DNA from 3 places in the Streptomyces winkii genome. Region 3 is predicted to be linked to each of the others. Evidence: predicted binding sites of a transcription regulator. Region 3 holds the regulator's gene; each other region holds the start of a gene.
What was found. The regulator HrcA, encoded in region 3, represses chaperone genes, less so after heat shock. The targets are predictions, from matches to a motif close to TTNGCACTCNGNNNNNCNGAGTGCNAA.

Region 1: the regulator HrcA is predicted to act here: its motif matches at 6,700-6,726, upstream of groES (co-chaperone GroES).
Region 2: the regulator HrcA is predicted to act here: its motif matches at 3,268-3,294, upstream of groL (chaperonin GroEL).

Annotation. Positions count from the first base shown of each region.
Region 1 covers NZ_JASTTH010000001.1:303,420-312,771, reverse strand. The annotation lists gene guaB (IMP dehydrogenase) at 1-567, opposite strand, end outside; gene QQM67_RS01525 (sigma-70 family RNA polymerase sigma factor) at 621-1,205, opposite strand; gene QQM67_RS01520 (response regulator transcription factor) at 1,483-2,094, opposite strand; gene QQM67_RS01515 (WhiB family transcriptional regulator) at 2,469-2,780, shown strand; gene QQM67_RS01510 (MOSC domain-containing protein) at 2,937-3,623, shown strand; gene QQM67_RS01505 (SDR family NAD(P)-dependent oxidoreductase) at 3,620-4,393, shown strand; gene groL (chaperonin GroEL) at 4,511-6,136, opposite strand; gene groES (co-chaperone GroES) at 6,245-6,553, opposite strand; gene QQM67_RS01490 (class I SAM-dependent methyltransferase) at 6,791-7,999, shown strand; gene QQM67_RS01485 (hypothetical protein) at 8,040-8,288, opposite strand; gene tsaD (tRNA (adenosine(37)-N6)-threonylcarbamoyltransferase complex transferase subunit TsaD) at 8,285-9,352, opposite strand, start outside.
Region 2 covers NZ_JASTTH010000005.1:575,199-584,550, forward strand. The annotation lists gene secD (protein translocase subunit SecD) at 1-1,383, shown strand, start outside; gene groL (chaperonin GroEL) at 1,491-3,119, opposite strand; gene QQM67_RS18180 (cold-shock protein) at 3,550-3,753, opposite strand; gene QQM67_RS18185 (MoaD/ThiS family protein) at 4,244-4,522, opposite strand; gene thrC (threonine synthase) at 4,519-5,832, opposite strand; SAM riboswitch class I at 5,852-6,004, opposite strand; gene QQM67_RS18195 (glucosyl-3-phosphoglycerate synthase) at 6,149-7,135, shown strand; gene QQM67_RS18200 (alpha,alpha-trehalose-phosphate synthase (UDP-forming)) at 7,400-8,941, shown strand.
Region 3 covers NZ_JASTTH010000002.1:82,998-92,349, reverse strand. The annotation lists gene QQM67_RS04790 (ribonuclease Z) at 1-235, opposite strand, end outside; gene QQM67_RS04785 (histidine triad nucleotide-binding protein) at 266-643, opposite strand; gene QQM67_RS04780 (16S rRNA (uracil(1498)-N(3))-methyltransferase) at 833-1,588, opposite strand; gene QQM67_RS04775 (nitronate monooxygenase) at 1,585-2,709, opposite strand; gene QQM67_RS04770 (hypothetical protein) at 2,800-2,964, shown strand; gene dnaJ (molecular chaperone DnaJ) at 2,951-4,090, opposite strand; gene hrcA (heat-inducible transcriptional repressor HrcA) at 4,091-5,107, opposite strand; gene QQM67_RS04755 (MBL fold metallo-hydrolase) at 5,334-6,092, shown strand; gene QQM67_RS04750 (DUF3097 domain-containing protein) at 6,104-6,967, shown strand; gene hemW (radical SAM family heme chaperone HemW) at 7,418-8,656, shown strand; gene QQM67_RS04740 (glycoside hydrolase family 16 protein) at 9,282-9,352, shown strand, end outside.

The sequences.
Region 1 (9,352 bases), on a different contig from region 3:
GTGGCGGCGCAGCAGCTCCATCGCGTCGTTCCGCGAGATGCCGACCTTGCCGGTGACCAGCGGCATCGGTGTCATGAGCTCCCGCACGGGCCGGTCGCGGTCGGACTCGAAGGCCATGTCCCGGTTGGTGACGATGCCGAGCAGCTTGCCGTTCGAGTCGGTGACGGGCACGCCGCTGATCCGGAAGCGCCCGCACAGCACGTCGGCGTCGCCCAGCGTCGCGTCCGGACGGATCGTGATCGGGTCGGTGACCATCCCCGACTCGGAGCGCTTGACCCTGTCGACCTGAGCCGCCTGGTCCTCGATCGACAGATTGCGGTGCAGCACGCCGACGCCGCCCTGACGGGCCATGGCGATGGCCATCCTCGACTCGGTGACCTTGTCCATCGCGGCGGACAACAGCGGTACGTTCACGCGTACGTTGCGCGAGATCCGCGAGCCCGTGTCGATGTCGCCGGGCGCCATGTCCGACTCACCGGGCAGCAACAGCACGTCGTCGAAGGTCAGCCCGAGCATGGCGAACTTCGCGGGCACTCCGGCCCCGGTCCCGACTTCGTTGGCTGTCATGACACCTTTCCAATGGTTGCCCGGGGTGAAAGTCCATGCTAAACGCCCCGGACCTACTGCTCCGCCAGTGCCCTCAGCCTGCTCAGCGCCCTGTGCTGGGCGACCCTGACCGCGCCTGGCGACATCCCGAGCATCTCTCCGGTCTCCTCCGCGGTGAGCCCGACGGCGACCCGGAGCAGCACGAGCTCCCGCTGGTGCTGGGGAAGGTTCGCGAGCAGCTTCTTGGCCCACGCCGCGTCGCTGCTGAGCAGCGCGCGCTCCTCCGGGCCGAGCGAGTCGTCCGGCTGCTCGGGCATCTCGTCGGAGGGCACCGCCGTGCTGCCGGGACCCCGCATGGCGGCCCGTTGCAGATCGGCGACCTTGTGCTGGGCGATGGCCACGACGAAGGCCTCGAAGGGCTTCCCGGTGTCGCGGTACCGCGGCAGTGCGCAGAGCACCGCGATGCAGACCTCCTGCGCGAGGTCGTCCACGAAGTGCCGTGCGTCGCCCGGCAGTCGGGTCAGCCGCCGGCGGCAGTACCGCAGCGCCAGCGGGTGCACGTGGGCGAGAAGGTCGTGAGTGGCCTGCTCGTCGCCTTCCCTGGCTCGTCGTACGAGTGCGCTCACGACCGCTGTGTCGTTCTGCCCGTCGTTGCGCATCGGTCCATGGTGCACCGGCGCCGAACCATCCGCCGCACCGCGTCCGTGGTTGTGCACCGAAGCGTTATGAGCAGGGGCAGTGGCTGCCATCTCCCGCGCCCTCCCCTCACGCCTGACCGACCGGTCCCCGAGGAACTCCATACAACAAGCATGCGGCACTCGCGGGATTACTGGGCCGCATACGCCACCCCGCCCTCCCCCCGGGCCGGCCCCGCGCACCGCGGGCAACGGAACTTCGCAGGCGGGGACGGGCGGGCAGTCGGCGAACGTGAGCTATCTATCGGACGAGGCCCCAACGGAAGCCGAGAGCCACGGCATGCGCCCGGTCCGAAGCGCCGAGCTTCTTGAACAGCCGCCGCGCGTGGGTCTTCACGGTGTCCTCGGAGAGGAACAGCTCCCGGCCGATCTCGGCGTTGGACCTGCCGTGGCTCATGCCCTCCAGCACCTGGATCTCGCGGGCGGTGAGCGTCGGGGCGGCGCCCATCTCGGCCGACCGCAGCCGCCGCGGCGCGAGCCGCCACGTCGGATCGGCCAGGGCCTGAGTCACCGTCGCCCGCAACTCCGCGCGCGAGGCGTCCTTGTGCAGGTAGCCGCGGGCGCCCGCGGCCACGGCCAGTGCCACTCCGTCGAGATCCTCGGCCACCGTCAGCATGATGATGCGGGCGCCGGGATCGGCCGAGAGCAGCCTTCGCACGGTCTCAACACCACCGAGACCGGGCATCCGGACATCCATGAGGATGAGGTCGGACCGGTCGGCACCCCAGCGGCGGAGGACTTCCTCGCCGTTGGCCGCCGTCGTCACACGCTCGACGCCGGGCACCGTCGCGACCGCGCGGCGGAGCGCCTCTCGGGCAAGCGGGGAATCGTCACAGACGAGGACGGATGTCATGACCGCCCTCCGCAGCTGATGCGCGTCACCTTGAGCCTCCAGGCTGTTACGAATCGTCACCTGTGCGATTGACACCCTCGGACAACAGTGCCCGAGATCATTCCGCCAACCGCCTCCGCACACTCAACGACGGTCACCCGAAAGAGTTACGGGTTTCGGCCACCGCCATCAGCACTCTACGTGATCGCGCGTACACAGATCAGCCCGCATCGCACTGAAGGGTTTCCCCGAGTGGCGTCTTTTGCCTTTTGCCCTATTTAGCAGACTTAGTTCTGCTTCTCGCTTTCTTTCGGCTAGGTTCGCAATGAGTCATATTTGTCTATAAATGGACGGAGCGAGAGCGAGCCTCAAGTACGCCGACGAGAGGACACGCAATGGCAGACTTCTCCCGCCTCCCGGGCCCCAACGCCGACCTGTGGGACTGGCAGCTGCTCGCCGCCTGTCGGGGAGTCGACAGCTCGCTCTTCTTCCACCCCGAGGGCGAGCGCGGCGCGGCCCGCAGCGCCCGCGAGGCCTCCGCGAAGGAGGTCTGCATGAGGTGCCCCGTCCGCTCGGAGTGCGCGGCGCACGCGCTGGCGGTGCGTGAGCCGTACGGCGTGTGGGGCGGCCTGACCGAGGACGAGCGCGAGGAGCTGATGGGGCGGGCCCGCAGCAGGCTCGTCGCCGTGCCGGACAGCCAGAGTTGAGCAGAAACGTTCGTACTTCCGCACCGTGGTCACGGACTTCCGCACCCCGTCCGCAGTCGCCGACCGCTCGTCGATCTCCTCGCACTCGCCGCACTCGCTCGCGGCCCGGACAGATACCGATCGTCCGCCGATGTTCACCCGCCTAGCCTGACGGCCATGGAACTGCTGTCTGTCAACATCGCCAGGCCGCTGCACGCCCCCTCGTACACCAGCGCTCCCGGTGGCATGACCGGCATCGACAAGCACCCGGTCTCCGGTCCCGTCGACGTGGCCGCGCCCGGCCCGAAGGGCACCGGCGGAAGCGCGCTCGACCAGGACGTCATCGGCGACATGCGCCATCACGGCGGCGACGACCAGGCCGTGTACGCCTTCGCCCGCGAAGACCTCGACAGCTGGGGCGGCGAACTCGGACGCGGTCTCGCCAACGGCGCCTTCGGCGAGAACCTCACCACCCTCGGGCTCGATGTGAACGGTGCGCGGATCGGCGAGCGGTGGCTCGTGGGAGACCGGGTGGTACTGGAGGTGACCGCTCCGCGCATCCCGTGCCGTACGTTCGCGCGCTGGCTCGACGAGCGGGGATGGGTGAAGCGCTTCACGGACAGGGCGCTGCCCGGCGCGTATCTGCGGGTGATCGAGCCGGGGAGCATCCGCGGCGGGGACCCGATCAGCGTCGTTCACCGGCCGGAGCACGAGGTGAGCGTGAGCTTCCTCTTCCGCGCGCTGACCCGGGAGCCCGAGCTGCTGCCACGTGTGCTCGCAGCCGGCGAGGCTCTCCACCCGGAGGCCCGTCGCAACGCCCTGCGGCGTACGGCCCGTCGAAGCGCCGATAGCGTGCCCCCATGACGACTGCGTTGATCACGGGAGCGACCGCCGGCCTCGGGGCCGCCTTCGCGCGGCGGCTCGCACGGGACGGACACCACCTCGTGCTGGTCGCCCGCGACAAGGAACGCCTAGCGGAGCAGGCGACGCTGCTGCACGACCGGCACGGCGTCGAGGCGTCCGTGCTCGCGGCGGACCTCGCGACCGACGAGGGCATCTCCGCCGTCGAGGCCCGGCTGGAGGACGCGGAGCGCCCCGTGGACCTGCTGATCAACAACGCGGGCTTCGGCAACAAGGGCACGTTCCTGAACGTCCCCGTCGAGGACGAGCTGACGATGCTCAAGGTCCACTGCGAGGCGGTGCTGCGGCTCACGTCGGCTGCGGCGAAGGGCATGCGGGAGCGGGGCCGCGGCGGCGTGGTCAACGTGGCGTCGGTCGCCGCGTTCGTGCCGCGGGGGACGTACGGGGCGAGCAAGGCGTGGGTCGTGCAGTTCACGCAGGGGGTGGCCAAGGACCTCGCGGGCTCGGGGGTGCGGCTGATGGCGCTGTGCCCGGGTTTCGTACGTACGGAGTTCCACGAGCGGGCCGGGATGGACGCGGGGAACGTCCCGGGGTGGATGTGGCTGGACGCGGACGCGGTCGCCGCCGCCGCGATGAAGGACCTGGCCCGGGGCAGGGCGCTCTCCATTCCGGATGCGCGCTACAAGGCGCTCATGGGTGCGACGCGGCTCCTGCCCAGGGAGCTGCTGGCCAAGGCGTCGACGACGACGGGCCGAAGGTTCGGGCCGCGCTGAGGAGTTCGGCCCGGCCGTGCCGACGGCCGATGCGCGCACAGGGCGGAGAGCACCGAGGCCCGGTGCCCCAACGAAGGGGCACCGGGCCTCGGTTCGGGCTCGGCCGAACTGAACGCGTCAGTGGGAGTGACCGTGGCCGTGGCCCGCGGCGGCCGGCTCTTCCTCCTCCGGCTTCTCGACGACCAGCGTCTCGGTCGTGAGCAGCAGCGAGGCGATCGACGCCGCGTTCTCCAGCGCGGAGCGCGTGACCTTGACCGGGTCGATGACGCCGGCCTTGATCAGGTCGCCGTAGTCGCCGGTGGCCGCGTTGAAGCCCTGGTTGCGGTCGAGTTCGGCGACCTTCGAGGTGATGACGTACCCCTCCAGGCCGGCGTTCTCGGCGATCCAGCGCAGCGGCTCGACCACGGCGCGGCGCACGACGGCGACACCGGTGGCCTCGTCGTCCGTCTTGCCGAGCGAGCCCTCCAGGACCTTCGCGGAGTGCACGAGGCTGGCGCCGCCGCCCGCGACGATGCCCTCCTCGACAGCCGCGCGGGTCGCGGAGATCGCGTCCTCAAGGCGGTGCTTCTTCTCCTTGAGCTCGACCTCGGTCGCCGCCCCGACGCGGATCACGCAGACGCCGCCGGCCAGCTTGGCGAGGCGCTCCTGGAGCTTCTCGCGGTCCCAGTCGGAGTCGGTGGCCTCGATCTCGCCCTTGATCTGGGCGACTCGGGCCTCGACGTCCTCACGCTTGCCCGCACCGTCGACGATCGTCGTGTCGTCCTTGGTGACGGTGACGCGGCGCGCGGTGCCGAGCACGTCCAGCCCGGCCTGGTCGAGCTTGAGGCCGACCTCCTCGGCGATGACGGTGGCGCCGGTGAGGGTCGCCATGTCGCCGAGCATCGCCTTCCGGCGGTCGCCGAAGCCGGGCGCCTTGACGGCGACGGCGTTGAACGTGCCGCGGATCTTGTTCACGACGAGGGTGGAGAGCGCCTCGCCCTCGACGTCCTCGGCGATGATCAGCAGCGGCTTGGAGCTGCCCGCCTGCATGATCTTCTCCAGCAGCGGCAGCATGTCCTGGATGGAGCTGATCTTGCCCTGGTGGATCAGGATGTACGGGTCGTCGAGGACGGCCTCCATACGCTCCTGGTCGCTGACCATGTACGGCGAGAGGTAGCCCTTGTCGAAGGCCATGCCCTCGGTGAAGTCGAGCTCCAGGCCGAAGGTCTGGGACTCCTCGACGGTGATGACGCCGTCCTTGCCGACCTTGTCCATCGCCTCGGCGATGAGCTCGCCGACCTGCTTGTCCTGGGCGGACAGTCCGGCGACGGAGGCGATGTCCGACTTCGAGTCGATCGGCTGGGCGTTGGCGATCAGGTCGTCGGAGACGGCCTTGACCGCGGCGTCGATGCCCTTCTTCAGGGCGGCGGGCGAGGCGCCGGCCGCCACGTTGCGCAGGCCCTCGCGGACCAGGGCCTGGGCGAGCACGGTGGCGGTGGTGGTGCCGTCGCCGGCGATGTCGTTGGTCTTGGTCGCCACCTCCTTCACCAGCTGCGCGCCGAGGTTCTCGTAGGGGTCCTCGACCTCGACCTCACGCGCGATGGTGACGCCGTCGTTGGTGATGGTGGGTGCGCCGAACTTCTTGTCGATGACGACGTTGCGGCCCTTGGGGCCGATCGTCACCTTCACGGTGTCGGCCAGCTTGTCGACGCCGCGCTCGAGGGCGCGGCGCGCGTCCTCGTCGAACTTCAGGATCTTGGCCATGGGAGCTGTTGAGTCCTCTCGAACGAACCGCGCCCCGGCCCCGGTACATCTCGAGCGATGCGGGAGGGACCGGGGCGCGGATCAGAAGTGTCTTCCGGCTTCGGTGACTTACTTCTCGACGATCGCGAGAACGTCGCGAGCCGAGAGGACGAGGTACTCCTCGCCGCTGTACTTCACCTCGGTGCCGCCGTACTTGCTGTACAGCACGATGTCGCCGACGCTCACGTCGAGCGGCAGACGGTTGCCGTCCTCGAAGCGGCCCGGGCCGACGGCCAGGACCGTGCCCTCCTGGGGCTTCTCCTTGGCGGTGTCCGGGATGACCAGGCCTGAGGCCGTGGTCTCTTCAGCGTCGAGCGGCTGGACCACGATGCGGTCCTCAAGCGGCTTGATGGCAACCTTGCTGGCGGTCGTCACGATCCGACCTCCCCCTTCGGAGATCTCATAACGGGGTCTTATGTCTGGGGTGGCGACCTGGCAGATCCGTCGTCGCGGGTGCCGGATCTTCCTGTCGCTGTGTCTGGCACTCGCCTTGGGAGAGTGCCAGGGTCGACATTATGCCGCGGTTAGCACTCCGTCAACTAGAGTGCCAGGCGAGCGAGCCGTGCACCCCGGACCCGGGCGGCCGGCTCTCCGCCCGGACGGGAGAATGCGGGTGTGGACCGTGAGGCGTTCGCCGCGCTGCTCGGCGATGAAGGACAGGCGCTGCTGGGCTCGTTGGAGCGGTACGAGCCGGACAGCGAACTGGCCGTGGCGACGCGGCTGCGCCGTACACACGAACCCGGACTCGTGTCGGCGGCGCTCGGCCAGGCGCGGCTGCGGCAGCGGGCGGCGGCGAAGTTCGGCGCGGACGCGGAACGGATGTACTTCACGCCGAACGGTCTGGAGCAGTCGACGCGGGCGAGCGTCGCCGCGTACCGGGCGGGACGCTTCTCGCGGCTCGGCGTGCCGCGGCTGGCCGATCTGTGCTGCGGCATCGGGGGCGACGCGATCGCGCTGGCGCGCGCCGGGATGGACGTACTGGCCGTCGACGGCGACGCGTTGACGTGCGACGTCATACGGGCCAACGCGGCGGCGCTCGGGCTGGGCGACCGCATCGAGGTGCGCTGCCAGGACGTGCGCGACGCCGACGTCTCCGGCTGCGACGCCGTCTTCGTGGACCCCGCGCGCCGCGGCGGCAGGGGGCGCATCTTCGACCCCGAGGCGTACTCGCCGCCGCTGTCGTGGGCGGTCGAAGTGGCCCGGCGCGTCTCGTACTCGGCGCTGAAGGTGGCACCGGGCATTCCCCACGACGCGGTCCCGGAGGACGCCGAGGCCGAGTGGATCTCGGACTCGGGGGACGTGAAGGAGGCCGTGCTCTGGTTCGGTACGGGCGGCGCCGTTGAGAGTTCGCCCGTACGAGCGACGCTGCTGCCGGGCGGACATTCACTCTCGTCACGCGGGCTTCCCGATCCGCCCGCCGGGCCGGTCGGCCGTTTTCTGTACGAGCCGGACGGCGCGGTCGTACGGGCCCATCTGGTGGCCGAGGTCGCGGAGGAGCTGGGAGGCCGGCTCGTCGACCCGGCGATCGCCTATGTGACGTGCGACGAGGCGCGCCCGACCGCGTACGCGACGGGCTACGAGATCACCGATGTGCTGCCCTTCCAGCTGAAGCGGCTGCGGGCGCTGCTGCGCGAGCGCGGCATCGGCGTGGCCACCATCAAGAAGCGCGGCTCGGCCGTGGAGCCGGCGGAGCTGCGCAAGAAGCTCAGGCTCGAAGGCCCGGGCGAGTGCACGGTGTTCCTCACGCGGGTCGCGGGCGCGCCGACGGTGCTGCTCGGGCGGCCCCTGGGACCGCCCACGTCGCCGGCGGCAGCCCTGATCTGACCAGGCGTCAACCAGGCGCCGGCCGCAGTCCGTACGGCGGTCAGACCTGCTCGAAACGCCAGCGGTGCACGGGGCGTGCCCTCAACTCCTCGGGCGGCTCGGGGAGTTCGGGAAGCTCCGCGGAGAGGTCCGCGGACCACCACGTGATGACGAGCACGCGGTCGCCGGGAGCCGTGAAGGTCTCGCGGCGCTGCGGCGGGCTCTCCAACTCCTGGGCGCGGGCCCAGGAGAGCAGCTCACCGCCGCGGCCGCCGGCCGCCTTCGCCTCCCACATGAGGGCGACGGTCATGAGTAGAGGTTCTCCCGGCTGAGTTCGTGCACATGGTCGTGCGTGTGGCCGTGGTCGTGGGCGCCGTCCTGCGCGTGCGTGAGCGAGGGAGCGTGCGAACGGCCCGGCATGTGCGGCTCGGTGACGGGAAAGGACGAGTCCGCGGGGATGTCCCAGTCGGACGCGGCGCGGCGCCGCGCGACCAGCTCGGCACCGAGGGCCGCGACCATCGCGCCGTTGTCCGTGCACAACTTCGGCCGGGGCACGCGCAGTTCGATGCCCGCGTCGGCACAGCGCTCCTCGGCCATGGCGCGCAGCCGCGAGTTGGCGGCGACTCCCCCGCCGATCATCAGGTGGTCCACGCCCTCGTCCTTGCAGGCGCGGACGGCCTTGCGCGTCAGCACGTCCGTGACCGCCTCCTGGAAGGACGCGCTCACATCCCGTACGGGCACCTCCTCGCCGGCGTTGCGCTTGGCCTCGATCCAGCGCGCGACGGCCGTCTTGAGGCCGGAGAAGGAGAAGTCGTACGGGGCGTCGCGCGGCCCCGTCAGCCCGCGCGGGAAGGCGATCGCCTCGGGGTCGCCCTCGCGTGCGTACCGGTCGATGACGGGGCCGCCCGGGAAGCCGAGGTCGAGGACGCGGGCCACCTTGTCGAAGGCCTCCCCCGCCGCGTCGTCGATGGTCGAGCCGAGCGGGCGGACGTCCGCGGTGATGTCGGGGGCGAGCAGCAGCGAGGAGTGGCCCCCGGAGACGAGCAGGGCCATGGTCGGCTCGGGCAGCGCGCCGTGTTCGAGCTGGTCGACGCAGATGTGGGAGGCGAGGTGGTTGACGCCGTAGAGCGGCTTGCCCAGCGCGTACGCATACGCCTTGGCCGCACTGACCCCGACGAGCAGCGCGCCCGCGAGCCCCGGCCCGGCAGTGACCGCCACGGCGTCGAGGTCGGAGGCGGAGACGCGGGCCTCGCGCAGGGCGCGTTCGACGGTGGGGACCATCGCCTCCAGATGGGCGCGGCTGGCGACCTCGGGCACGACGCCGCCGAAGCGGGCGTGCTCGTCCACGCTGGAGGCGACGGCGTCGGCGAGCAG
Region 2 (9,352 bases), on a different contig from region 3:
CTCACGCTGCCGGGGCTGGCGGGCTTCGTCCTCGCGATCGGCATGGCCGTCGACGCCAACGTCCTGGTCTTCGAGCGCGCTCGCGAGGAGTACGCGTACGGGCGGGGCAGAAGCCTGCGCACCGCCTCGGCCAAGGGCTTCCGCGGCGCGTTCGGGGCGATCGTCGACTCCAACGTCACGACGCTCCTCGCCGCCCTGCTGCTGTTCACGCTCGCCTCGGGACCCGTGCGCGGCTTCGGCGTCACCCTCTCCATCGGCGTGCTCGCCTCGATGATCAGTGCCCTCGTCGTCACGAGGGTGCTGGTCGACTTCACCGTGAACCGCCGTACGGTGCGGGCGCATCCGCGGATCACGGGCCTGGCAGGGCTCGGGCGCGTACGCACCCGGCTGACGAAGCGCAATCCCGACTGGATGCGGCACGGCAGGACCTGGCTGGCGGTCTCGGCCGCGGCGGTCGTGCTCGCGGTGGGCGGAATCGTCCTGCGCGGGCTGGACTTCGGCGTCGAGTTCAGCGGTGGACGGCTCGTGGAGTACTCGACGAGTCAGGCCGTCGATCCCGAGGCCGCGCGTTCGGCTCTCGCCGACGCGGGTCTGCCGGACGCCGTCGTACAGGGCTCCGGGGGCGGCGACGGCACGTCCGGCGGTCACGAGATCACGGTGCGCTCCGAGCAGCTCACCGACGGGCAGGAGGAGACGGTCCGTTCGACGCTCGCGGACCTCGGCGGCGACACCGGGAAGGTGCGCGACGAGCTGTTCGGGCCGAGCCTCGGCGACGAGCTGCGGCAGCACGCCCTGATCGCGCTGGGAGTCGCACTCGGTGCCCAACTGCTCTATCTGGCCTTCAGGTTCCGCTGGACGTTCGGGGCGTCGGCGGTGCTCTCCCTCGTCCACGACGCGGTGATCCTCATCGGCGCGTTCGCATGGCTGGGGAAGCCGGTGGACGGTGTTTTCCTCGCGGCGCTGCTGACCGTCATCGGCTACTCGGTCAACGACTCCGTCGTCATCTTCGACCGGGTCCGCTCCGAATGGCAGGGGCACGGGAAGGGGCAGGGCCGCGTGCACGGGGAACCGAGGAGTTCCTTCCGGAGCGTGGTCAACAGGGCGGTCGTGCAGACGGTCCCGCGCACCCTCAACACCGGCATGGGCGCGCTGTTCATCATCGCCGCGCTCGCGGTGCTGGGCGGAGACTCGCTCGGCGACTTCGCGCTGGCCCTGCTGATCGGGATCTCGGTGGGCTCGTACTCGTCGCTCTTCGTCGGTGCGCCCCTCGCCGTCGAGTTCGAGGGCCGTACGAGTACGCCGTCCCGCCCGGCCGGCCGCCCGCCGCGGCCCGCACGCGTCAAGACGCGACGCTCACCGCACGACAACGGAGCGCGGGTGTAGGCCGCGTGCGCGGGTGCTGAGGCACGCCGAGGGCGGCACCCCTTCCGGGATGCCGCCCTCGGTCCGTATCCGTGCCGGGAGGCTACGGGCTTCCGACCGACGCGCGGTCAGAAGTCCATGCCACCGCCCATGCCACCGGTCGGGTCGCCCGCACCGGCGGCCGCCTTCTCCGGCTTGTCGGCGATGACGGCCTCCGTCGTCAGGAAGAGCGCCGCGATGGAGGCGGCGTTCTGAAGCGCGGAACGCGTCACCTTCGCCGGGTCGTTGATGCCCTCGGCCAGCATGTCGACGTACTCGCCGGTGGCGGCGTTGAGGCCGTGACCCGCCTTGAGGTTGCGCACCTTCTCCGTCACGACGCCGCCCTCGAGGCCGGCGTTGACCGCGATCTGCTTGAGCGGCGCCTCCAGCGCGAGCTTGACGGCCTGCGCGCCGGTGGCCTCGTCGCCTTCGAGCTCCAGCTTCTCGAAGACGCTGGACGCCTGGATGAGGGCCACGCCACCGCCGGCGACGATGCCCTCCTCGACGGCCGCCTTGGCGTTGCGCACCGCGTCCTCGATGCGGTGCTTGCGCTCCTTGAGCTCGACCTCGGTGGCGGCACCGGCCTTGATGACGGCGACGCCGCCGGCCAGCTTCGCCAGACGCTCCTGGAGCTTCTCGCGGTCGTAGTCCGAGTCGGAGTTGTCGATCTCGGCGCGGATCTGCGCGACGCGGCCGGCGACCTGGTCGCTCTCGCCCGCACCGTCGACGATCGTCGTCTCGTCCTTGGTGATGACGACCTTGCGTGCGCGGCCCAGCAGTTCCAGACCGGCGTTCTCCAGCTTGAGGCCGACCTCCTCGGAGATGACGGTGCCGCCGGTGAGGATGGCGATGTCACCGAGCATGGCCTTGCGCCGGTCGCCGAAGCCCGGCGCCTTGACGGCGACGGACTTGAAGGTGCCGCGGATCTTGTTCACGACGAGCGTGGAGAGCGCTTCGCCCTCGACGTCCTCGGCGATGATCAGCAGCGGCTTGCCCGACTGCATGACCTTCTCCAGCAGCGGAAGGAGGTCCTTCACGTTGCTGACCTTGGAGTTGACGATGAGGATGTACGGGTCCTCGAGCTCCGCCTCCATGCGCTCCATGTCGGTGGCGAAGTACGCGGAGATGTAGCCCTTGTCGAAGCGCATGCCCTCGGTGAGCTCCAGCTCGAGCCCGAAGGTCTGCGACTCCTCGACGGTGATGACGCCTTCCTTGCCGACCTTGTCCATCGCCTCGGCGATGAGCTCGCCGATCTGCGGGTCGCCGGCGGAGATGGAGGCCGTGGAGGCGATCTGCTCCTTGGTCTCCACGTCCTTCGCCTGCTCCAGCAGGGCGGCGGAGACGGCCTCGGTCGCCCGCTCGATCCCGCGCTTGAGCGCCATCGGGTTGGCGCCCGCGGCGACGTTGCGCAGGCCCTCCCTGACGAGCGCCTGGGCGAGGACGGTCGCGGTCGTCGTGCCGTCACCGGCGACGTCGTCCGTCTTCTTGGCGACCTCCTTGACGAGCTCGGCGCCGATCTTCTCGTACTCGCCCTCGAGCTCGATCTCCTTGGCGATGGAGACACCGTCGTTGGTGATCGTGGGGGCGCCCCACTTCTTCTCCAGCACGACATTCCGGCCCTTCGGGCCGAGCGTGACCTTGACGGCGTCAGCGAGCTGGTTCATCCCGCGCTCGAGGCCGCGCCGCGCCTCCTCGTCGAACGCGATGATCTTGGCCATGTGAAGTGGTCCCTCCCGGACTGGGGATCCCCCTGAACAACCAGGGGACGGGTATACCGGACCGCGCTGGCGCCCGCGACGGACGGCCCGGAAGCCGCGTGGTTCCTTGCTCCACCCGGCGAACGAGCCTCACCGACCCGGTCCTTGACTGTCACTCTCACTCGTAGAGTGCTAACGCAATGATTAGCACTCGACCCCTGCGAGTGCAAGCGCCCTCAGGACATCACACGGGGCGGGGACGGACGCAAGCAGCGGCACCCGAAGAGGGCGACGGGGGGCTCACGGGGGAGGGGCGTCGACGCCGGGCAGCACAGACAGCACAGACCGGGCAGCACAGAGGGGCCGTACTCCTCTGTGGAGTACGGCCCCTCGTACGGCTGTTGTACGGCTGTTGTACGGCTGGTGCAGTTCTGCGCAGTGCTGCGGGTGCTCAGGCAGTCACACGGACCATGTCCGCCTGCGGCCCCTTCTGACCCTGCGAGATCTCGAACTCGACCCGCTGTCCTTCGTCCAGGGTGCGGTAGCCGTCCATCTGAATCGCGCTGTAGTGGACGAATACGTCCGCACCACCGTCGACCGCGATGAAGCCGTATCCCTTCTCCGCGTTGAACCACTTGACGGTGCCCTGAGCCATCCCTAACTCCCCTATTACTGGCCCTTGCACGAGCCCGCACTTCACGAACCCGGGTCAGACCTCACCTCCGGCGCGGCCCCCCGCAGGCATGCGGGGGCGTACGCCGGAACGCGTCGACCGCGGCTGAATGTATCTGTACGGACGCCCTCTGCAACAGGTCACGAAGACGAGAATTCTGAGCATCGAAACGGGGCCCAAAAGCCCGCAATCCCCGAGGAAGCGGGGCAAGCGAGGCCGGGCATAGCGCACCAACACGACAATTGCCGCCCCGATTCCGGGCACAACTTGTCGCGTTCTCATATGCTCCCGGCACGCGCCGGGTGACTCACTGGGGTGGGATTGTCCGCAACCCTATCGCGTCCCCACACGCGGAACCGCCCCCTCCGATTCTTCACGTTCTCCGGAGGAGGCGGTTCGACCGTAAGCGGACCCGAGCCGCACGCAAGGGGCCTTCACGGACCTCTCACGAGACAGCAGCAGGCCCGAGACCTCAGCAGCCGCCCGCGACCGCGGGAATGATCGAGACGCCCGCGCCGTCCGGGGTCGGGGTCTCCAGACCCTGCTCGAAGCGCACGTCGTCGTCGTTGACGTAGACGTTGACGAAGCGCCGCAGCTTGCCCGAGTCGTCCAGCACGCGCGCACCGATGCCGGTGTGGTTCTTCTCCAGATCGGCCAGCACCTCGGAGAGCGTCGCGCCCTCGGCGCTCACCTCCGCCTGCCCCCCGGTGTAGGTGCGCAGGATGGTCGGGATACGGACGTTCACGCTCATGATGCGAGACCAGCCTCTCGGAAGGAGTCCAGGGTGGGACGGATGACGGCGGTCGGCCCGGTGGTGGGAGCGACCGCGTCCAGGGTCTTCAGGCCGTCGCCCGTGTTGAGGACGACGGTGGTGAGGGTCGGGTCGAGCCTCCCCTCCTCGATCAGCTTCTTCGTGACGCCGACGGTGACCCCGCCCGCCGTCTCGGCGAAGATCCCCTCGGTCCGCGCCAGCAGCTTGATCGCATCGACGATCCGCGGGTCGTCGACATCCTCCACCGCGCCGCCCGTACGGCGCGCGATGTCCAGCACATACGGGCCGTCGGCCGGATTGCCGATGGCCAGCGACTTGGCGATGGTGTCCGGGCGGACGGGACGTACGACGTCGTGCCCGTCCTTGAAGGCGCGGGAGACCGGTGAGCAGCCCTCCGCCTGCGCGCCGAAGATCTTGTACGGCTTCTCCTCGACCAGGCCGAGCGCGATCAGCTCCTTCAGCCCCTTGTCGATCTTCGTGAGCTGCGAGCCGGACGCGATGGGGACCACGAGCTGATCGGGCAGGCGCCAGCCGAGCTGTTCGCAGATCTCGTACGCGAGGGTCTTGGAGCCCTCGGCGTAGTACGGGCGGAGGTTGACGTTGACGAAGCCCCAGCCCTCGCCCGCCGGGTCGCCGATCAGCTCGGAGCAGAACCGGTTCACGTCGTCGTAAGTGCCCTCGATGCCGACGAGTTCGCCCCCGTAGACCGCCGCCATGACGACCTTGCCCTGCTCCAGGTCGTGCGGGATGAACACGCACGAGCGCAGGCCGGCGCGGGCGGCGGCGGCGCCGACCGCGCCCGCGAGGTTGCCCGTCGAGGAGCAGGAGAGCGTGGTGAAGCCGAAGGCCCGGGCGGCCTCGACGGCAATGGCGACGACGCGGTCCTTGAAGGAGTGCGTCGGGTTGCCGGAGTCGTCCTTGATGTGCAGGGAGCCGGTGACGCCGAGCTCGCGCGCGAGCCGGTCCGCCTGGACGAGCTTGGTGAAGCCGGGGTTGATGTTGGGCTTCTCGGCCACGTCGGCCGGGACCGGCAGCAGCGGCGCGTACCGCCAGATGTTGTCCGGGCCGCCTTCGATGCGCCTGCGCAGGGCGTCGGCCCCTGAGGCACCGCCGCCGGGGAACTCGTACGCGATCTCCAGCGGCCCGAAACAGGCCTCACACGCGAAGACCGGGCCGAGCGGGGTGCGCTCGCCGCATTCGCGACAGGAGAGCGCGGCGGCGGGGCCGAGTGTGCCGGCTCCGGCGCCGAGCGGATCGACGGTGGTGCTGGCGGCAGCTTGAACAGCCATGATTCGGCGAGGCCCTTTCTCCTCATCTTCCCCGTGACGTATCTCGCCACGAGACGGAATTGGCACCTTCCCGAGCCGGGAGCCTCGCGCATGTCATGTCGCTGGGTGCGAGACCGGCCGGAGGGTTGCCGGGGCTTCAACGGGCCGTTCCCTCTGCCCCTCTGGATGAGCGGTGTGAAGTTGTCGCGGACGGCCTTCGACGGCCGGGCCGGACCCGGCATGCGATCGCCTTCCACGTTGTTCAAGACTGTAACCGACAGGCCTGCCCGTTGAGACAGGCGTCCGTACCGCGAGATGGATCACAGGGAGTGGCTGCGTGCTGGAGGAAGTCGAGCAGTGGCTGGAGCGCCGGTCCTTCTCGTGCGCCGACCGTCCCCTCAGCCGGCTGCTCGCGGCCAAGCGGGCCACGGGCGCGAGAGTCGCCGTCGTACTGCCCGCGCTGAACGAGGAGCGGACCGTCGGCGGGATCGTCTCGGTGATCCGGCGCGAGCTGATGGAGTCGGCGGCCGGCGCCTCCACCGCGCTCGTGGACGAGCTGGTGGTGCTGGACTCCGGCTCGACCGACGCTACGGCCGCGGTCGCCGCGGGCGCGGGCGCCAAGGTCGTCCACCGCGACGAGGTGCTGCCACGGCTGCCCGCGCTGCCGGGCAAGGGCGAGGTGCTGTGGCGGTCGCTGCTGGCGACGAGCTCCGACATCGTCTGCTTCGTCGACGCCGACCTGGAGGACTTCTCCGCCGACTTCGTCTCGGGCGTCGTCGGCCCGCTGCTCACCGATCCGCAGCTGCGGCTGGTCAAGGCGATGTACGACCGGCCGTTCGGCGACGATCCGGCCGGTGGCGGCCGGGTCACGGAACTCGTCGCGCGGCCGCTGCTCAACCTCCACTGGCCGCGCCTCGCGGGCTTCGTACAGCCGCTCGGCGGCGAGTACGCGGCGCGCCGCACGCTGCTGGAGCAGCTGCCCTTCCCCGTCGGCTACGGCGTCGAACTCGGCCTGCTCATCGACTCGTTGCACACGGCGGGCCTCGACGCGCTCGCCCAGGTCGACGTCGGCGTGCGGCGCCACCGGCACCAGGACGGGCAGGCGCTGGGCCGCATGGCGGCGGCCATCCACCACACCGCGCAGCTCCGCCTGGCGCGGGGCGGACGCCTGGCCCGTCCGGCGCTCGTACGTCCCACGCTCACGCAGTTCGAGCGGGAGGCGTCGGCCCCGGGCGGGTTCGCGCCGCGCAGCCACGCGGTGGACACGGTGGAGCGTCCGCCGATGCGGGAGATCGAGGAGTACGCGGAGCGCCGGGCGGCGTAGATCTTCTGGGCGCGCCTGGGACCGGGCCGGGCGGCGCACGCTCCGTCTCGCCAACTCCCGCCTCGCGCGAGGATCTTGGCGTCCGGGATGTCCGGGGCACCCCGCCCCGCCTCGCGCGGCGCGGGGGACGAGGGCGTGAGGCGGAACGGAGGTCCCCGGTCCCGGAGCACGGGCGTACCGGCCCTGCCGACACCGGCTCCGGCGCGCCGCCGGGCGCGAGGCGCGTCACGTTTGCGTGGATCGGGGCGCGGCTAAGCTCGGGCCATGGTCGTCGAACGCGCTTCCCAGCAGGCCCAGGCGGACGTACTGGTCGCGTCGAACAGGGGTCCCGTCTCCTACTCGGTCTCCGGAGGAGGCTCGCTCTCCGCGAAGCGCGGGGGCGGCGGCCTCGTCTCGGGGCTCTCGGCCATCGCGCACGGGGCCTCCCCGGCGCAGGCAGGGGAGGGCTCCGGCGGTGCCCCGTCCAGCCGTGGCGAAGCGGTCTGGGTGTGCGCGGCCCTCGGCGACGGCGACCGCGAGGCCGTGCGCCGCACGGGCGGGCGGCTGAACAGGGAGGACACCGGCGGCCAGTCCGTACGGATGCTGGACATCCCCGAGGAGGTCTTCGCCGACGCCTACAACGGCATCGCCAACTCCGTGCTCTGGTTCGTCCATCACATGCTCTACCAGACGCCCCTGGAGCCGTCCTTCGACGCGGAGTTCGAGCGGCAGTGGGCGTCGTACGAGCGCTACAACGCGGCCTTCGCGGACGCCCTCGCCGAGGACGCCGCCGAGGGTGCGACCGTGCTTGTGCAGGACTACCACCTGACGCTGGTGCCCGGGATGCTCCGCGAGCGCCGCCCCGATCTGCGCATCGGGCACTTCTCGCACACGCCGTGGGCGCCGCCGGACTACTACCGGATGCTGCCCGACGCCGTCGCGGAGCAGGTCCTCCGCGGAATGCTGGGCGCCGACCGCGCCGCGTTCCTCACCCGCCGCTGGGCGCGGGGCTTCGCGGACTGCTGCGTCGCCGTGCTGGGCGCCGCCGTCGCCGAGGACGAGTCGACGGGCGAGCTGGAGATCGAGCTCGACGGCCGCCGGACGCGCCTCGGCGTCCACGGACTGGGCGCGGACGCGGAGTTCCTCCGGGAGCGGGCCGGGCGTGAGGACGTCGAGGAGCGAATCGCCCTGCTGCGCGAGGAGATCGGCAGCGACGAGGACGGGCGGCCGCGCCGCACGGTCGTACGGGTCGACCGCACCGAGCTCTCCAAGAACATCGTCCGCGGGCTGCACGCGTACGGCCGTCTGCTCGCCGACCGTCCCGAGTGGCGCGGGCGCGTCGTGCACCTCGCCCTCGCCTACCCCTCCCGGCAGGACCTGGCGGTCTACCGCGACTACATGAGCGAGGTCTCGCGCGTCGCCGCCGAGATCAACTCCACATACGGGACGGAGAGTTGGACGCCGGTCGTGCTCTTCCTCAAGGACGACTTCGCGCGCTCGCTCGCGGCGTACCGGCTGGCGGACGTCGCGCTGGTCAATCCGATCCGGGACGGCATGAACCTCGTCGCCAAGGAGATCCCGGTCGTCTCCGACGACGGCTGCGCGCTGGTCCTCTCGCGGGAGGCGGGCGCGTACGCGGAGCTGGGCAGCGACGCGTTCGTGGTCAATCCGTACGACGTCGCGGACACGGCCCGCGCGCTCCACGAGGCGCTGAGCATGGACCACGGCCGGCGCGCGGAGCACACCAAGCACCTGGCGACGGCAGCCACGGCAACCCCTCCGACACGCTGGTTCCTCGACCAACTCCACGCGCTGCGCGCGGAGTAGGCGCGCTGCGCGCCCCGGGGTACGGCTTGTGCGGCGGCGGCTCCGCCTTCCCCGGCTTCGCCGGGCGGGCTCCGCAGCCAACAGCCCGCGGCGCGGGGGGGCCTCGCCAGTTCGGGCAGCCCATCCCGGCGCGACCGGAGCACCGCCGTTGCGCATCCGAGATCCGCGCGACGACAGCCGTCCGTGACTGGCAGGCAGGCTGTCCGCTACCGGGCTGCGGCGGTCCGTCCACCCGCCGCGTCGGACTGCGACGAGGCGAACTCGTCGCGCGGCCGCAACTCAACCTCCACAAGCCGCCCGCGGGCTTCGTGCAGCCGCTCGGCGGCGAGTACGCGGCACACCGCACGCCGCCGGAGCGGCTACCCGCGGCCACGGCCGCCCGGCCGGGCACAGGCCCCGTGCCCGTGTGGT
Region 3 (9,352 bases):
TGCGCTGGATGACACCGGCCAGCCCCAGCGCATGGTCGCCGTGGAAGTGCGTGACGCAGATACGGGTCAGATCGTGGGCCGAGACTCCCGCGCGCAGCATCTGGCGCTGGGTGCCCTCGCCGGGGTCGAAGAGGATGCCGTGCCCGTCCCAGAGGAGCACATAGCCGTTGTGATTGCGGTGCCGGGTCGGCACCTGGCTGGCGGTGCCCAGCACGACAAGTTCACGTGAGGACATCTGTGTGCGGAGGCTCTCTGCGGCGGACGGTCACCCGGGCGGCCAGTTGAATCCGCGCCCGCCCAGGACGTGTGCGTGCGCGTGGAAGACCGTCTGGCCCGCGCCGGAGCCGGTGTTGAAGACGACGCGGTAGCCGGTGCCGGGGCCCCTGTCGCTGGCCGCGATGTTCTCCGCCTCGGCGACCTCGCCCGCTTCGAGCAGCACGTCCACGGCGAGCTGCGGCTCGGCGGCGGCGAGAGTGGTGGCGTCCGGGTAGTGCGCCTTGGGGATCACGAGCACATGCGTGGGCGCCTGCGGGTTGATGTCGCGGAACGCGATGATCGTCTGCGACTCCCGTACCACCGTCGCCGGGACCTCACCGGCGACGATCTTGCAGAACAGGCAGTCGGCCTGCGGTTCTCCAGCCATGCCGGGGATGCTACCTGTGCTCGCCGCCGCGGGACCCACCCGAACCACCGCTGCCGGCAGCGCCCGCGCGAGGGGCGCGCTACCTGCCCGAGGGGCCGGTACGGGGGCGCGAGCGCCGGTCGTCAGCCGTGAGCGGCCGGTCGCCGGCCGTCCGTTCCCGGCGGCCAGCCCGTGGGCGGACCCGCGTCGCTAGTCCCAGCGTCCGGTACGGCCCAGCAGCAGCGCCGTCGCCGCCGTACCGGCCGTCGAGGTGCGCAGCACGCTCCGTCCGAGACGGCAGGTCCGCGCGCCGGCGTCGGCGAACGCCGTCAACTCCTGCGGGGCGACGCCGCCTTCGGGGCCCACGACCAGCACGATGCCGCCGTCCGGCGGCAGTTCGGCGGCGGCCAGCGGCAGATCGCCCTCCTCGTGCAGGACGACGCCCAGCTCCGCGCCCGCCAGCAGCCCGGCGACCTCCGCGGTCGTGGCGAGCTCCGCGACCTCGGGGAAGCGCAGCCGCCGCGACTGCTTGCCCGCCTCGCGCGCCGTGGAGCGCCACTTGGCGAGGGACTTGCGCCCCCGCTCTCCCCTCCACTGGGTCACGCAACGCGACGCGGCCCACGGCACGATCGCGTCGGCCCCGGTCTCCGTCATCGTCTCTACGGCGAGTTCGCCGCGGTCGCCCTTCGGCAGTGCCTGTACGACGGTGATGCGTGGCCGCGGCTCGGCCTCCGTGCGTACGGACGTGACGGCGACCTCCAGGCGGTCCTTGCCCGAGACGGCCCGCACCGTGCCGTGCGCGCCGGTGCCCGCGCCGTCCGTGAGGACGATCTCCTCGCCGGTGCGCAACCGCCGCACCGATACCGCGTGCCGTCCCTCGGGACCCTCGATCACGACCGTGCCGCCGTTCTGCCGTGCCGCGTCCGCGAGTTGGGCGGTGTCCGCCAGGAAGACGGGAGCGGTCACAGCGAGCCGCCACCGCCGGCGCCGCTGCCGCCGCCCACCCCGCCCTGCTTGGCGATCCGGTCGCGCGCCATCGCCAACTCCGTGACCAGGACGTCCATCAGCTGCGCCGCGGGCAGATCGCGCGCCAGCCGGTGCCCCTGCCCGGCCCACAGCGCCATGCCCTGCGGGTCCTTCGCCCTGGCGGCAGCCTTGCGCACGCTCGCGGTGAGATGGTGCACGTGCGGATAGGCCGCCGGGGCGTACGGGCCGTGCTCGCGCAGGAAGCGGTTGACGAGCGCACGGCCGGGCCGACCGGAGAAGGCCCGGGTGAACTCCGTACGTGCGAAGAGGGAGTTGGTCATGGCCTGCTTGTGCAGCAGGTCGGCCCCGGACTCGGGGCACACGAGGAACGCCGTGCCCAGCTGGGCCGCGCTCGCGCCCGCCGCCAGCACCGCCGCGATCTGCTTGCCGCGCATCAGCCCGCCCGCGGCGACGACCGGCAGCCGTACGGCCTCCCTCACCTGCGTCACCAGCGTGAGCAGCCCGAGGCCGCTGCCGGTGCCGTCGGCCTGCGGATCGTCCCGGTGGGTGCCCTGGTGGCCGCCGGCCTCGATGCCCTGCACGCACACGGCGTCCGCACCGGAGAACTCCGCGGTCTGCGCCTCGCCGACGGAGGTGACGGTGACGACGGTGTACGTCCCGCGCTTCGTGAACCGCTCCAGCACATGCCGGGTCGGGCAGCCGAAGGTGAAGGAGACGACGGGGACGGGATCGTCGAAGAGGATGGCCAGCTTGGCCTCGTACGCGTCGTCGGTGGTGTGGTCGGTCTCGCCGAGCTCGGTCTCGAACCACGCCGCCTCGCCGGCGAGCTGCGCCCGGTAGCGCGCCAGCGCACCCGAGTCGGCGTTGTCGGGCTGCGGCATGAACAGGTTGACGCCGAAGGGGCGTTGGGTCTGGCCCCGCAGCTGCTTGATCTCCTCGTACATGGCCTCCGGCGTCTTGTAGCCGGCGGCGAGGAAACCCATGCCGCCCGCCTCGCTGACGGCCCCCGCCAGCTCCGGGCACGAAGGCCCGCCCGCCATGGGGGCCTGCACAATCGGATGCTCCGTGAGGTCGGAGAACGAGATCGGCGCGGAGGGCATGGGCACATCCTGTCACGCGGTGCGGAGCCGCCCGGGCCCGGACCTGCTCTTCAGTGCAGGGCACCGGGACGGACGGGATCAGGAGAGCGGATGAGAGACATGACGGATGTCACGGACGCGACGGTTCCGCCGGACTCGAGGACCCGAAGACCCGGAGCCCTCGTCTCCGCGGGGGCGGAGGCCGAGGGCCGCGAGGCCCAACAGCCCGGAGCCACCGGACTGTTCACACCCTTCCTTGAGCTCAGCGGCCGTTGAACGCGTCCTTCAACCGGGAGAACAGCCCCTGCTGACCGGGCTGGAACTGGCCCGTCGGCCGTTCCTCGCCGCGCATCTCCGCGAGCCGCCGCAGCAACTCCTCCTGCTCGGGCTCCAGATTGGACGGCGTCGTCACCTCGACGTGGACGATCAACTGCCCCCGTCCGCCGCCCCGCAGATGCGTGACGCCGCGCTCGTGCAACGGGATCGACTGCCCGGACTGCGTGCCGGGCCGGATGTCGACCTCCTCCATGCCGTCCAGCGTCTCCAGCGGGACCTTCGTGCCGAGGGCCGCCGCCGTCATCGGGATGGTGACCGTGCAGTGCAGGTCGTCGCCCCTGCGCTGGAAGACCGGGTGCGCGGTCTCGTGGATCTCCACGTACAGATCGCCCGCGGGGCCGCCGCCCGGACCCACCTCGCCCTCGCCGGCGAGCTGGATGCGCGTGCCGTTGTCGACGCCCGCCGGGATCTTCACCGTCAGGCTGCGCCGCGAGCGGATGCGCCCGTCGCCCGCGCACTCCGGGCAGGGCGTGGGCACGACCGTGCCGAACCCCTGGCACTGCGGGCAGGGCCGCGAGGTCATGACCTGCCCGAGGAACGAGCGCGTGACCTGGGAGACCTCTCCCCTGCCGCGGCACATGTCGCAGGTCTGCGCGGAGGTGCCGGGCGCCGCGCCCTCGCCGTTGCAGGTGTTGCAGACGATGGCCGTGTCGACCTGGATGTCCTTCGTCGTACCGAACGCGGACTCGTCGAGCTCGATGTCGAGCCGGATCATGGCGTCCTGGCCGCGGCGCGTACGGGATCTGGGCCCGCGCTGCGAAGCGGTGCCGAAGAAGGCGTCCATGATGTCGGAGAAGTTGCCGAAGCCGCCCGCTCCGCCGAAGCCGCCGCCTGCTCCTCCGGCGGCGCCCGCCGCCGGGTCACCGCCGAGGTCGTACACCTGCTTCTTCTGCGGGTCGGAGAGGATCTCGTAAGCGGTGTTGATCTCCTTGAACCGCTCCTGCGTCTTCGGATCCGGATTGACGTCAGGGTGCAGCTCGCGCGCAAGCCTGCGGAAGGCCTTCTTGATGTCGTCCTGCGAGGCGTCGCGCTGCACGCCGAGGACCGCGTAGTAGTCCGTCGCCACTTACGACTCCGCGAGGATCTGTCCGACGTACCGTGCCACTGCGCGTACAGCTCCCATCGTTCCGGGGTAGTCCATGCGGGTCGGTCCGACCACGCCCAGCTTGGCGACTGCTTCGTCGCCCGAACCGTAGCCGACCGAAACCACCGATGTGGAACTCAGCCCTTCGTGGGCATTCTCATGCCCGATTCTTACGGTCATTCCCGGGTCCTTCGCTTCCCCGAGCAGCTTCAGCAGCACGACCTGCTCCTCCAGCGCCTCCAGCACGGGCCGGATGGTCAGCGGGAAGTCGTGCCCGAAGCGGGTGAGGTTGGAGGTGCCGCCGATGATCAGCCGCTCCTCGGTCTCCTCGACGAGACTCTCCAGCAGAGTCGCCAGCACCGTGGAGACGGTGCCGCGGTCGGCGCCCTCGAACGCGTCCGGCAGGTCCTGCACGAGGGAGGGCACCTCGGTGAACCGCTCGCCCACGACACGGCTGTTGAGCCGGGCCCGCAGATCGGCCAGGGCCGAATCCCCGATGGGCTCCTGGCAGTCGATGAGGCGCTGCTCCACCCGGCCGGTGTCCGTGATCAGTACCAGCATCAGCCGCGCGGGCGCGAGGGAGAGCAGCTCCACGTGCCGCACCGTCGACCGCGTCAGCGACGGATACTGCACGACGGCGACCTGGCGGGTCAGCTGTGCGAGCAGCCGCACCGTGCGGCCCACCACGTCGTCCAGGTCGACGGCGCCCTCCAGGAAGTTCTGGATGGCCCGGCGCTCGGGCGGCGAGAGCGGCTTGACGCCCGCGAGCTTGTCCACGAAGAGCCGGTAGCCCTTGTCGGTCGGGATGCGCCCGGCGCTCGTGTGCGGCTGTGCGATGTAGCCCTCGTCCTCCAGCACCGCCATGTCGTTGCGGACCGTGGCCGGTGAGACCTGGAGGTTGTGCCGCTCGGTGAGCGCCTTGGAGCCGACCGGCTCCTCCGTCCCGACATAGTCCTGGACGATGGCGCGCAGCACTTCGAGCCTTCGTTCGCTCAGCATTGCGCACCTCCCGTCGGCTTCGTGTGTCCTCGCCTGCGACCTGCACCGCGGGGCGCCGGCGCCACTGCCGTCCCCTGGCGTCTCCGGCGTCCCTGGCACTCTCGCCGATGGAGTGCCAGATCCCCTGGGTCAGTGTACGGCCGGTTGAGGCGGCGTGGGCAAGAGCCATCCGTATCGACGGTATCGCGGGGGCGCGCTACTGGGTACTTCCCAGTAGCGTCAACCCATGGCCGCGAACTGGCACGGGCACGGCACGACGGCACCCGGCGAGGCCGGGTGGGAAGAGCTGGTGCCCGGCGTCGTACGGCGCAGGCTGCCGCACTGGGACGCGACGGTGGGCGCGGTCCGCGGGACCGCGGGCGTGCTCGTCGTCGACACCGGATCGGGTGCCGAGGAGGGCGCGGGCATCCGCGAGGGCCTGCGCGGCCTGTACGGGCTGCCCGTGACGCACGCCGTGCTCACCCACTCCCACTTCGACCACGTCTTCGGCACGGCCGCGTTCGACGGCGCCCACGTGTACGGGGCGCAGGGGCTCGGCGCGCATCTCGCGGGCGCGCGCGAGGAGTTGAGGGAGGACGCGGTGCGCCACGGCATGGCGCCGGACGCGGCCGGGGAGTCGGCCGCCCGGCTCGTACCGCCGCGGCACGGCGTCTCCGTGCAGCTCACGCTGACGCTGGGCGAGCGGTCCGTGCGGCTGGTGAACATGGGCGCCGCACACAGCGGGTTCGACCTCGCGGTGCTCGTGAACGGCAGCGGCAGGGGGACCGGCCGGGCCGTCGTCTTCTGCGGCGACCTCGTCGAGGAGTCCGGCGATCCGCAGGCGGGCCCGGACGCGGACCCGTCGCGGTGGCCGCAGGCCCTGGACCGGCTGCTGGCGCTCGGCGGCGAGGACACGCTGTACGTGCCGGGGCACGGCGCGGTCGTGACCGCCGACTTCGTACGCGCTCAACGGGACGTCCTGGCACGCCGATTCGCCGGGTCGTGAAGAATGCCGCCATGCGCAGCCGCTCTTACGATCCCGACCTGACGCCGCCGTGGAAGAAGCAGCAGCCGGTGCCCGAGGTGCCGGCCGACCCCGATCTCGTCGTCGAGGAGATCACCACGGGCTTCTGCGGCGCCGTGATCCGTACGGAGAAGACCGCGCAGGGACCGACGGTCACGCTGGAGGACCGCTTCGGCAAGCACCGCGTCTTCCCGATGGAGCCGCGGGGATTCCTGCTGGAGGGCAGGACGGTCACGCTCGTACGTCCGGCCGCCGCCGCTCCCCGAGGCGCCTCCGCCGGGGAGGGCGCGGCGACGTCTGCGGCCCGGCCGTGGACGGCCTCCGGCTCGCTGGCCGTCCCGGGCGCGCGGGCGCGGGTGGCGCGGGCAGGGCGGATCTATGTGGAGGGACGGCACGACGCGGAGCTCGTCGAGAAGGTGTGGGGAGACGACCTGCGCATCGAGGGCGTGGTCGTCGAGTACCTGGAGGGCGTCGACGATCTCCCCGCGGTCGTACGGGACTTCGCCCCCGGCCCGGACGCCCGTCTCGGCGTCCTGGTCGACCACCTGGTCCCGGGCTCGAAGGAGTCCCGCATCGCGTCGGAGGTCACGGACGCCCACGTCCTCGTGGTCGGCCACCCGTACATCGACATCTGGGAGGCGGTGAAGCCGTCCTCTGTCGGCATCGAGGCGTGGCCACGGGTACCGCACGGCCAGGACTGGAAGACGGGTGTCTGTCACGCCCTGGGCTGGGACACCAACACGGGCGCGGCATGGCAGCGCATCCTGGCCTGCGTCCACGACTACCGCGACCTGGAACCGGCCCTGCTGGGCCGCGTGGAACAGCTCATCGACCACGTGACGGTGGGGTTCTCCTGAGGGACGGGGCAGGGGGACCTGATTCGGGGCGCGGGCGCAGGCGGCTATGCCGCGGAGGGCACGCGCCCGAGGGGCGCGAGGCCCGGAAGGCACGCGAACGCCCGCGCCGGGGACGGCCGGGACGGTGACGAAGACCGCGAGGCGCAACCACCCAAACCGGGTCGATGGCCGAAACCGGCGGCCGCGGTGACGCGCACGCGCCGCGGCCCAGGAGGCGGAGCGCTACAGGACACCCGAGCCGGGCGGGACGCGGCTACGCCGCGGAACGCACGGCAAGCCACGGACACGCGCCCGGCGCGCACGCGCGCACAGAACAGCCGGAGCCACGGCCGGAAACCTGAGACGTGACGCTCACGGTCGTGGCCAGCACAGGGCCCGCCCGGGGCGCTCGCCCGGAGCCGACAACAACGCCGCGTCCGACCAGGCCCCGCATCGCGGACAATGGAACGCATGCCCTCCGCACCGCCCGACGGCGATCCCGTGCCCGAGAGCGGCTCGCTGCCGCCCGAGGCCCTCGCGGGCCGCGCCTCACGCCCGCTCGGCTTCTATCTGCACGTGCCGTACTGCGCGACCCGCTGCGGCTACTGCGACTTCAACACCTACACCGCCGCCGAGCTGCGCGGCCCGGGCGGCGTGCTCGCGTCCCAGGAGCGCTACGCGGCGACGCTCTGCGACGAGATCCGCCTCGCCCGCAAGGTCCTCGGCGACGACCCGCGCCGCGTCGCCACCGTCTTCGTCGGCGGCGGCACCCCGACGCTGCTGCCGCCCGAGGACCTCGGCTCGATGCTCGCCGCCGTACGCGACGAGTTCGGGCTGACGGCGGACGCGGAAGTGACCACCGAGGCGAACCCCGAATCCGTGAGTCCGCAGTACCTGGAGCGGCTGCGCGAGGCGGGCTTCAACCGGATCTCCTTCGGGATGCAGAGCGCTCGCCGCCATGTGCTCGGGGTCCTGGACCGCACCCACACGCCGGGCCGCCCGGAGGCGTGCGTGGCGGAGGCCCGCGCGGCGGGCTTCCGGCACGTCAATCTCGACCTGATCTACGGCACGCCCGGGGAGAGCGACGACGACTGGCGGGCCTCGCTGGAGGCGGCCCTGGCGGCGGAGCCCGACCACGTCTCCGCGTACGCGCTGATCGTCGAGGAGGGCACGCGGCTCGCCCGCCGGATCCGCCGCGGAGAGGTGCCGCCGACGGACGACGACGTGCACGCCGACCGCTATCTCATCGCCGAGGAGACGCTCTCCGCGGCGGGCATGAGCTGGTACGAGGTGTCCAACTGGGCCTCGGCGTCGGACCCTTCGGCGCGCTGCCGCCACAACGAGCTGTACTGGACGGGCGCGGACTGGTGGGGCGCGGGCCCGGGCGCGCACTCCCATGTGGGCGGTGTGCGCTGGTGGAACGTGAAGCATCCGGCCGCGTACGCGCAGGCCCTGGCCGAGGGCCGCTCCCCCGGCGCGGGCCGGGAGGTGCTCACCACGGAGGACAGGCGTGTCGAGCGCATCCTTCTGGAGCTGCGGCTCTCAGCGGGCTGCCCGCTCCAACTGCTCGCGCCCGCCGGTGCGGACGCCGCGCGCCGGGCCGTCGACGAGGGGCTGCTGGAGCCCGGCCCGTACGGGGAAGGGCGCGCGGTGCTGACGCTGCGCGGACGGCTGCTGGCGGACGCGGTCGTACGCGACCTCGTCGACTAGCCGTCCGATGCCTCCGGCCGGAGCCGTGTGCCGATGCGGTGCCGGAGCCGGTGCCGGTGCCGTCGCAACCACCGGTGCGCGCGTAGGCGGCGACCAGCAGGCCACGGACGCACACGCATGTGCACGCCTCGAAGTGCGTGTCCAGCAGCGGCACTTGCCGACGGGGGCCCGTTCCGGCCGGGTTGTCCGGGAGCCTCCGCGCGCGGCATGCGCGGGATGGCCGCAGCCTCCGGGACTTCACACAACGAAGGCAGCCATCGAGCGGAAACTCTCACCTGACGGAGGCTCATCATCGGAGTTGACACACCACCTCGCCGGTGAGTCGGACCGCGGCGTGGATTCGACAAGTGAACTCATCGCGGCCTCTTGACGGTTCGGTGACGCTGCATGACAGTGACTTGTGAATGAGAGCGCTCTCAGCAGACCGCTCCGATCGGCCGTGCCGAGCGTGTCCATCCACCTTGTACGTGCTTCTCCCGCTTCTGTCGGGCTCGCGTGTCCGTACGTCACCAACCGACGTTCCTCCGAGTGAAAGCAGCCCCCCATGTACAGGCTCACTCCCCCACGCAGGACGGCGAACAGCCAACTCCGGCCCCGGCGACGCTTCTTGGTCCTTGTGGCCGCCGTGTCACTCCCCCTGAACGCGTTCCTGGGTCTCACCGCGTCCTCCAGTACTGCCGCCGCCGGCGAACCCCC